Regions from separate parts of the Bradyrhizobium sp. HKCCYLRH3073 genome, predicted to be linked through region 2. Evidence: predicted binding sites of a transcription regulator. Region 2 holds the regulator's gene; each other region holds the start of a gene.

Region 1 (3,259 bases), on a different contig from region 2:
GAGTACGATCATCTGAAAGATCTTCTTGCCGGCCTCGAGATTCCATTCGCCGCCGTACCAGGCAATCACGATTCCCGCGAACTGATGCGCGCGGCGTTTCCCGGCGCTGCTCATGAGCAGTCGGCGCCACTGAACCAGCATGTGGAACTGGCCGGTCTCGATCTGCTTCTGCTCGATTCCAGCGTGCCCGGCCATCCGCATGGCGAATTGGACGAGGCGAGTCTGCAATGGCTCGATGCCAGGCTGTCCACCTCCAGCGAAAGGCCGGCCCTGCTGTTCCTGCACCACCCGCCATTCACCACCGGCATCTGGCACATGGACCGGCAGAACCTGCGCAATGCCGACGATCTCGCGGCGATCCTCGCGCGCCATCCGCGGGTGCAACTGATCGGATGCGGTCACGTTCATCGCGCGACGCTGACCCGGTTTGCAGGCATTCCCTGCACGATCTGTCCAGCGCCGAACCATGCCGTCGCGCTCGATCTGGCCGAGCTGCGCCCGCCATCCTTCCGGATCGAGCCACCGGCCTTTCACCTCCACGCCTGGTTTCCGGGGGCGGGCTTCGGAACGGTCGTCACCCATCAGGTGCCGATCGGCGATTTCGACGGGCCGCATCCGTTCTTCAATCAGGACGGCACGCTCATCGACTGAGCGCGCACGGGGGAGTAGCGGACGTCTGGTCTAGCTCTCGACCTCGAACGTCACGCGCTCCGCGGCGAAACGCGAGCGCTTGCTGACGAGCGGCGTCCCGTCGGCATCGACATCGGTGCTGTCGACCACCAGCACCGGACGGCCCAGTGCGAGGTCGAGCCGCGCGGCGTCGCTCGCGTCGGCGATCGCCGCCGTGATCCTGGTCGCGCCGCGGCGATAGTCGCGAATGCCGTAATGGGCGAGCAAGGCGGTCATCGAGCGCACCGACGCGAAGATGTGGCCGGCCTCGGGGAAACGCTCGGCCGACAGCCAGGATGTGCTCACGCAGATCGGCGTCTTGTCGGCGAGACGCAGCGCCTCGATCCGCACCAATGGTGCGCCCGTCTTCAATCGCAGCTCGCGCGCGAGCTCGCGCGTCGCGGGCTCTTCGGACGCTGCGATCAGCTGTCCACGCGGCTCGCGCCCGCCGGCCCCCACGATCTCGGAGAACCTGGTGCGCGATCTCAGAGGATATGACAGACGAGGCGCTTCGACATAGGTGCCGCTGCCGCGCTCGGCGCGCACGAGGCCGCGCTCCGCCAAGGTAGCGAGCGCGCGACGCACCGTATGACGGTTGACGCGATAGGTTTCGGCGATTTCGGTCTCGCCGGGCAGGCGCGTTCCGGCCGCGAAGCGGCCGTCGGCGATGTCGCGCTCGATGCCGTCGGCCACCCGCCGCCACAGCGCCACGCCCGAGTCGGCGCCTTGCATGCTCATCCACGGCTCTCCGCTGTCCGGCCTGAAATCACGCCCATGTCATCAAACAGTCATGGCGCTTCGCTACGAAGTTGTCTATTAACATAGACAACTTCGAGACGGCAAGATCGGGATGACGATGGACGGCGAGACCACGATTCAGGACCGGCGCAGGGCGGCGATGCGGGTATTGGCGCATGCCTCGCATGCGGACATCCGCGCCAGGCTGAATGACCTCGCGGTGCCTGAGTATCGCGATCTTCGTCCGGCGGAGAATGGCCTGGTGATGCTGCGGGGACGGATCGGCGGCGACGGTGCGCCGTTCAATGTCGGCGAGGCGACGGTGTCGCGCGCCGCGGTGCGGCTCGAGAGCGGCGAGGTCGGGTTCGGCTATGTGCTGGGACGCGACGCCGGCAAGGCGCGCCTGATCGCGCTGTGTGACGCGATGATCCAGTCATCAAGCCATGTGCGATCGATCGAGACGCAGGTGGTCGCACCGCTGCAGGCGCAGATGCGTGCATCGCGGGCCCACCGCGCGGAGCAGGCTGCGGCCACGCGTGTCGATTTCTATACGATGGTGCGAGGAGAAGGCTGATGGGTGCCGCCGCTTCCGATCTGCAGCCCGGCTTCGCCGACAATGTGCTGTCCGCGCAATCCACCTTCCGTATCGTCATGGAGGCCATGGCGCGTCCGGGAAGTCTGCGACAGGTCGAGGGCAATGTCGGCCGGCCGTCGTCGTTGATGCCAGGTGCCGCCGCGATCGCGTTGACCCTGTTCGATCACGATACGCCGATCTGGCTTGATGCGCCGCTCGCCGGCACGTCCGAGGTCGGCGCCTGGCTCAAGTTTCATACGGGGGCGCCGATCGTCGCCGACGCGGCGCTCGCCTGCTTTGCGGTCGCGGCGGACCCGGAAACGCTTCCCGATCTGACTTCATTCGCGCTCGGCAGTGCCGAATATCCCGATCGCTCGACGACGCTGGTCCTGCAGGTGCCGAGCTTGTCCAGAGGTCCGGCGTTCGAGCTGCGTGGTCCGGGCATCGACGGGACGACATCGTTCCGTGCGACGGTCGCGCCGACTGACCTGTTCGAGCGGCTGTCGATCAATGAGAGGCTGTTTCCGCGTGGTGTCGACGTCGTGCTGGTCGATGGCTCGTCCATCGTCGCCATCCCGCGAACGACCCGGCTCGTTTCCGCAGGAGAGTGAGGCATGTATGTTGCCGTCAAGGGTGGCGAGCGCGCCATCGAGAACGCGCACCGGCTGCTGGCGCATGAGCGCCGGGGTGATCGCGATGTGCCGGAGCTGTCGCTGGCGCAGGTCTCCGAGCAGTTGGGGCTCGCCGTCGATCGCGTGATGAGCGAAGGCTCGCTGTACGATCGCGAGCTCGCGGCGCTGGCGATCAAGCAGGCGCGCGGTGATCTGATCGAGGCGATCTTCCTGGTGCGCGCCTTCCGCGCAACGCTGCCGCGCTTCGGCGCGAGCGAGCCGGTCGATACCGGCGCGATGCGGGTGCAGCGGCGCGTCTCGTCGACCTTCAAGGACATTCCCGGCGGCCAGGTGCTCGGGCCGACCTTCGACTATACGCATCGGCTGCTCGATCCGCAGTTGGCGGCCGGCGTCGAGCCGGAGTTGCCGGCCCGTGCCGAGGCGCCGAATGCGCCGACGCCGCGCGTCACCGACATTCTCGGACAGGACGGGCTGATCGAGCCGTCGCCGCAAGCCGAGGTTGGCGCGCCGGTCGGCGATCTCACCCGTGATCCCCTGAGCTTTCCCGCCGATCGCGATCTGCGGCTGCAGAATCTCGCACGCGGTGATGAGGGTTTCCTGCTCGCGCTCGGCTACTCGACCCAGCGCGGCTATGGCCGCAACCATC
Region 2 (3,259 bases):
GTCCGGCGCCACGATCAGCTTGTCGGCGACCGACGATGCCGCCGGCGTGCCCCTGTTCATGCCGGCCAGGAAGCGGACATTGCCGGGGCTGACCTGCGCGACGCCGTTGAACACGCAATGCGCCGCGGTGAGCACGACGCGCGGCGCGACCAGCGTGCCGGTGCACCAGCCGCCGGTCGAGTATTGCGCGACGGTGACGACGCCGATCGACGACGCCGGCCACGAGGTGGGATCGACGACCTCGCCGATGTGGCGGTCGAGCCCGAGCAGTTGCTCCGGACGCGGAGCGGCGACGCCCGCCTCCGCCGATTCCGGCTTCGGCCGCCAGGCCGCAATGGCGCTCTGGGCCTGGACGCGCTGCGGCTCGGTCAGCTTGACCCGCTGCACGTCGCGGCCGGCCGATCGCACGCCGCTGCGACCCGCCATCACCAGCCAGGCGTAGCCCTGCACGACGTCCTGCTTCACGCCGCGACCGTCCAGCAGCATCAGGCCCAGCATGTATTGCGACTGGGCGAAGCCCTGCGCTGCCGCGCGGCTGAACCAGCGGCCGGCTTCGCCATAATTGCTCGCGACACCTTCGCCGTTGACATAGGCGATGCCGAGATAATGCTGGGCGACGGCGAGGCCCTGATCGGCGGCCTTGCGATACCACGCCAGCGCCTCGGCGGGGTTGCGCGGTTGGCCCCAGCCGAAGGCCTCCATGAAGCCGACGTCGAACTGCGCCCGCGCATCGCCCTTGGCGGCCAGCGGCAGCAGGCGGCGCATCGCCGCGGCGTGCTGTCCGTTTCCCGCCGCGGCGACCGCGTCTTCGAGCTCGGCGGCCGCGGCGCCCGCCGCGCTGCCGAGCAGCACGGCTAGAGATATGATGATGGTCTTGATCAAGGGCGTCCGCTGGGACCGAAACATCGTGACGGGCCACGAAGCAGACACGATCAAGACGGCGGCGGCGTGGCGGAAAGCGGACCGCGATCTCCTCAATCGGGCCCCCTCGCGCCTCACACCTGCTTCATCCTCACGCCCGATCGCCCCTTACACCTGCTCGCTCTTGGCGAAGCGATCATCGAGCGCATAGCCGGCGCCGCGCACGGTGCGGATCGGGTCCTGCTCGCGGCCCGGATTGAGCAGCTTGCGCAGGCGGCCGATATGGACGTCGACCGTGCGCTCGTCGATATAGATGTCGCGGCCCCAGACGCTATCGAGCAGCTGCTCGCGGCTGAACACGCGGCCGGGATGCTCCAGGAAAAACTCGAGCAGGCGGTATTCGGTCGGGCCGAGATCGATCGGCCGTCCCGAGCGCGCCACGCGGCGCTTCTCGCGGTCGAGCTCGATGTCGCCATAGGACAGCACGGTCGCCAGCCGCTCCGGGCTCGCCCGCCGCAGCAGGCCCTTCACGCGCGCCAGCAGCTCCGGCACCGAGAACGGCTTGACGATGTAGTCGTCGGCGCCGGTCGCGAGGCCGCGCACGCGCTCGCTCTCCTCGCCGCGCGCGGTGAGCATGATGATCGGCAATTGCCGGGTCTCGGACCGCGCCCGCAGGCGGCGGCACAGCTCGATGCCGGACAGGCCCGGCAGCATCCAGTCGAGCACGACGAGATCGGGAACGCGCTCCTTCAGCCGTGTGTCGGCCTCGTCTCCGCGCGCCACCGTCTCGACCTCGTAGCCTTCGGCCTCGAGGTTGTAGCGCAGGAGCGTCGTCAGCGCCTCCTCGTCCTCCACCACCAGAATTCGGGCGCCCATGTCAGAACCGTCTCTCTCAGTTGCCGGGGATCGTCGATGCGAAGCTCGTCATGTCGCCCTTCGGGCGCTTGTCCATGATCTGCTGGCCTTCGATCATATAGAAGACGGTCTCCGCGATGTTGGTCGCGTGATCGCCGATGCGCTCGATGTTCTTGGCGCAGAACATCAGATGGATGCAGAACGAGATGTTGCGCGGATCCTCCATCATGTAGGTCAGGAGTTCGCGGAACAGCGAGGTGCAGATGGCGTCGACCTCCTCGTCGCCCTTCCACACCGTCATCGCCGCCGGCAGGTCGTGCGCGGCATAGGCGTCCAGCACCGTCTTGACCTGCGACTGCACCAGGTCGGTCATGTGCTCGAGCCCGCGGATCAGCTTGAGGGGATGGAAGTCGCTCTCCAGCGCCGCGACGCGCTTGCCGATGTTCTTGGCGAGATCGCCGATGCGCTCCAGATCGGTCGCCACGCGCATCGCGCCGACGATCTCACGCAGATCGACCGCCATCGGCTGTCGCCGGGCGATGGTGAGCACGGCGCGCTCCTCGATGATGCGCTGCAGCTTGTCGACCTCGGCGTCGGTGGCGACCACCTTCTGGCCGAGCGCGATGTCGCGCCGCACCAGCGCATCGACGGAATCGACGATCAGCCGCTCCGCAAGGCCGCCCATCTCGGACACCAGCCGGGTGAGATCCTGCAGATCGCTGTCGAACGCCTTGGCGGTATGTTCACTGGCCATGATGATCTCCTGAAGTCAATGTCGTCGGCGTCAGCCGAACCGGCCGGTGATGTAATCCTGGGTCCGCCGATCGCTCGGCGAGGTGAAGATCTTGCTGGTGTCGTCGAACTCGATGAGCTCGCCGAGATACATGAAGGCGGTCTTGTCGGAGACGCGGGCCGCCTGCTGCATGTTATGCGTCACGATGGCGATCGTATAGTTTTCGGCGAGCTCCTGGATCAGTTCCTCGACCTTGGCGGTCGAGATCGGATCGAGCGCCGAGCACGGCTCGTCGAACAGGATCACCTCCGGCCGGACCGCCACGGTGCGCGCAATGCACAGCCGCTGCTGCTGGCCGCCTGACAGCGACAGGCCCGAAGCGTTGAGCTTGTCCTTGACCTCGTTCCACAACGCGCCGCCGCGCAATGCCTTCTCGACCCGGTCGTCCATCTCCGACTTGGAGATCTTCTCATACAGCCGGATGCCGAAGGCGATGTTCTCGTAGATCGTCATCGGGAACGGCGTCGGCTTCTGGAACACCATGCCGACCCGGGCCCGCAGCAGGTTGAGGTCGAGCTTGGGATCGAGGATGTTGGTGTTGTCCAGCATGAGCTGGCCAACGGCGCGCTGGCCCGGGTAGAGATCGTACATCCGGTTGAAGATGCGCAGCAGGGTCGACTTGCCGCAGCCGGACGGGCCGATGAACGCGGTGACGCGGTTGGTCCCCAGCGACAGGTTGATGTTCTTCAGCGCGTGGTGATCGCCGTAATAGAAGTTCAGGTTGCGCGCGGTCACCTTGGCGGGGGCTTC
Region 3 (3,259 bases), on a different contig from region 2:
TGAAGCTCTCGTTGAAGCGCCGATGCTCGATCCGCCGCCGCTGCCCCTTGATGTGGCGGTCCTTGACGTGGATCTGCGAGGCCTGGGAGAAGCTCGCGAGCTGCTTGTGGGTCGATTGCGTGGCGATGATGCCTGGTGCGTCGGGTCCGAGATCGCCGAGGCCCATGGCGAAGCGGCCGGCATAGAGCGGGTGGAACTTCATGAACCCCGCCCAGGCCTCGTCGAACATGATGTAGTCGCAGAGGTGGCCGATCCGCTTCAGGATCATCTCGGCGCTGTGGATCGTGCCGTCATAGGTGCACTGCTCGACCACCGCGACGCGGAACGGCCGCTCCTTGCGCCAGGCGTCGGGGTCCTTCACCAGCGGGTTGTCGCGGATTTGTTGCCGCAGGTGCTGCTCGTCGAGCAGGTCCCAGCGCATCGGGCCGATCAGGCCCCAGGGGTTGCGAACTGTCGGGACGTAGATCGGGACGCCGCCCGAGATGAGCAGCGCACCATGATGGGCCGCCTTGTGGTTGTTGCGGTCGAACAGCACGAGGTCACCATCGGTGACCAGCGCGCCCAACACGACCTTGTTGGAGGTCGAGGTGCCGTTGAGGACGAAATAGGTCTTCTCGGCGCCAAAGATTTGCGCCGCTTCCTTCTGCGCGCGCAGCGCCGGTCCCTCATGGGTCAGGAGATCACCGAGATCGAGCACGGAATTGTCAAGGTCGTCGCGGAATACGGCTTCGCCGAGATGCTCGACGAAGATCCGGCCGATCGGGCTGCGGCTGTAGAACACGCCGCCATTGTGTCCGGGACAGGTCCAGAGCTGGTTGCCTTCCTCGGCATAGTCGACCAGCGTGCCGAAGAACGGCGTTTTCAGCGTCTCGGCATATTGCTTCAGCCGGCTGATCAGGTTCTTGGCGATGAAGGCGGGCGTCTCCTCGGAGAGGAAGACATAGCCGTCGATGAAATCGAGCACCTCGACCGGCAGGTCCTCGAAGCGCTTGCGCCGAATCAGCAGGATGATCGGGAAGTCCAGACCGCGCCGGCGCATCAGGTTGATCAGCGACGCCGTCTTGCCTTCCAGGCCCTTCTTGCCCCAATCGACGACCATGCAGCCGATCGCGGCATCCGTCTGCACCGCGATCTCGGCGTCCTCCAGCTTGCGGGCGCGCACCACCTCGAAGCCCGAGCGCTGGATCTCCTCAATGATCTGGTTGAAGCGGACGCCGGCGAGATCGTCGGTCTCGAACACCGGCGCGGCGAACAGGAAGGTGAAGCGGCGGAAGTAATCCATGAGCGTCTTTCGGGCTGGGTGGGGCAGCCACCTGTCGTCACGTTCGATGACGGTTCGATGACAATCGGGCACTCACGGAGCTTGTCTCGGCCGTCTCGCGGTGGCAATCGTCCCGAACCCGAGTGACGCTGAAAGGATCCGCGGTGCTTCCTGAATGGATCAGCCTTGATTGTGCGGCCCCGTCCGAACTCCATCGGCAGGCGGCGCTGGAACGCCAGGCGCAGTTGACCAAGCCGTTTGGCGCCCTTGGGCGATTGGAGCAGGTGGCGGTCGAACTGGCGGCGCTGCAGGCCCTGGAACGGCCGGGGGCCGACAGGGTCCCGGTGGTGCTGTTCGCAGGGGATCACGGCATCGCGGCGCAGGGCGTGTCGGCCTATCCGCCGGAAGTGACGGTGCAGATGCTGCACAACTTCGCGGCCGGTGGTGCGGCGATCTCGGTGCTGGCGCGCAGCCTGGGCTGCCCGCTTGAGGTGGTCGACGTCGGGACGCTGGCGCATGAGCCGGTGCCCGGCGTCGTCGTCGACAAGCCACGGCGCGGCACCCGCGATTTCAGCACCGAGGCGGCGCTGACGCCGGAGGAGGTTGCGTTCGCGGTGGAAGCCGGACGGCGCGCGGTGCTGCGGCAGGCCGATCACGCGCCGCAACTCGTGATCTTCGGCGAGATGGGGATCGGCAACACGACGTCGGCGGCAGCGATCGCCGCAGCGCTGCTGTCCTGTGCGCCTGCGGACACCGTCGGCAGCGGCACCGGGCTCGACGCCGACGGGCGGGCCAGGAAGGCCGCGGTGATCGCCGACGCATTGCGGCGACACGGGCTCACGGCGGGAGCGGCCGTCGCGGACATCCTGAAAGCGGTCGGCGGCTTCGAGATCATCGCGATGGCCGGCGCGATCGTCGCCGCCGCGCAGCGGCGCTGGCCGGTGCTGGTCGACGGCTTCATCGTCTCGGTCGCGGCGCTGGTTGCCGTCCGCCTCAATCCTTCCTGCCGTCCGTGGCTGTTGTTCTCTCACCGCTCGGCCGAACGCGGCCACGCCATCGTGCTCGACGTGCTCGGCGCCCGTCCTCTGATCGACCTCGATCTGCGGCTCGGCGAGGCCTCGGGCGCCGCCACCGCGCTGCCGATCATCAGGCTGGCCTGCGCGCTCCACGGGGGCATGGCGACCTTCGCGGAGGCCGCCGTCTCGGGAGCCAAGTCCTGATGCGGATCGATCTGCTGCGGCACGGGACGACGGGGCGGGATGGCCATCTCGATGGCCGCACCGATCCGCCGCTCAGCGAATCCGGCTGGGATCAATTCCGGCGGCAGACGCAGAGCCGGATCTGGCGCAGCGTCGTCAGCTCGCCGTTGGCGCGCGCACGTGCGGCAGCGGAGGATTATGCGCGTCAGACCGGCTGCGCGCTGAACATCGACGCGGATTGGAGCGAGCTCGATTTCGGGCGCTGGGACGGGCGAAGCCGCCGTGACATCGCCGCCGAGTCCGGGGGTGAAGGCTTGCTCGACGCCTTTCATGCCGATCCCACAGTCCGGGCACCGGGCGGTGAGAGCTGGGTCGATCTGCGAGCGCGTGTCACGCGCGCGACTGATCGCATTCTGGCAAAGTCCGAGTCTGCGCCGGTTCTGGTGGTGACGCATGGCGGCGCCATGCGTGCCGCGTTGTCGCATCTGCTTGGCTGGCCGCTGCGCCAGCTATGGAGCCTCCGTATCTGTCCCGGCACGCGGATCACGCTCGAAGCCGGGCAGGGCGATGATGGTGTAGCTTGGGGCGAAATCGTCGAGATCATCCAGCCATGAGTCTGCGTGAATTCTGGATCGCATTGCAGTTCCTGACGCGGCTACCGACACCGCGCGTCGCGGAGTCGCGGCCGGACGATCTTGCGCGGGCGTCGGTCTGGTTTCCGGCAGCCGGACTGGTGATTGGCGCCTGTCTGGCGCTGATCGCCCGCCTTTTTCATGAGGCCGATCCGTGGATCGTCGCG

The links. Region 2 encodes PhoB, which activates phosphate uptake and scavenging genes when phosphate is short. Its sites were predicted from a motif close to TGTCATNNANCTGTCAT; they were not measured.
Region 1: a site for PhoB is predicted at 1,445-1,461, ahead of phnF (phosphonate metabolism transcriptional regulator PhnF). Genes of this name have one in related genera too.
Region 3: a site for PhoB is predicted at 1,329-1,345, ahead of ACQR1X_RS30975 (Orn/Lys/Arg decarboxylase N-terminal domain-containing protein). Genes of this name have one in related genera too.

Annotation. Positions count from the first base shown of each region.
Region 1 is NZ_JBNPUD010000009.1:58,859-62,117, forward strand. It holds gene ACQR1X_RS21275 (phosphodiesterase) at 1-651, shown strand, start outside; gene phnF (phosphonate metabolism transcriptional regulator PhnF) at 682-1,407, opposite strand; gene phnG (phosphonate C-P lyase system protein PhnG) at 1,526-1,981, shown strand; gene phnH (phosphonate C-P lyase system protein PhnH) at 1,981-2,592, shown strand; gene ACQR1X_RS21295 (carbon-phosphorus lyase complex subunit PhnI) at 2,596-3,259, shown strand, end outside.
Region 2 is NZ_JBNPUD010000010.1:51,881-55,139, forward strand. It holds gene ACQR1X_RS22750 (trypsin-like serine protease) at 1-882, opposite strand, end outside; gene phoB (phosphate regulon transcriptional regulator PhoB) at 1,030-1,737, opposite strand; gene phoU (phosphate signaling complex protein PhoU) at 1,754-2,470, opposite strand; gene pstB (phosphate ABC transporter ATP-binding protein PstB) at 2,501-3,259, opposite strand, start outside.
Region 3 is NZ_JBNPUD010000023.1:7,646-10,904, forward strand. It holds gene ACQR1X_RS30975 (Orn/Lys/Arg decarboxylase N-terminal domain-containing protein) at 1-1,282, opposite strand, end outside; gene cobT (nicotinate-nucleotide--dimethylbenzimidazole phosphoribosyltransferase) at 1,426-2,481, shown strand; gene ACQR1X_RS30985 (histidine phosphatase family protein) at 2,481-3,074, shown strand; gene cobS (adenosylcobinamide-GDP ribazoletransferase) at 3,071-3,259, shown strand, end outside.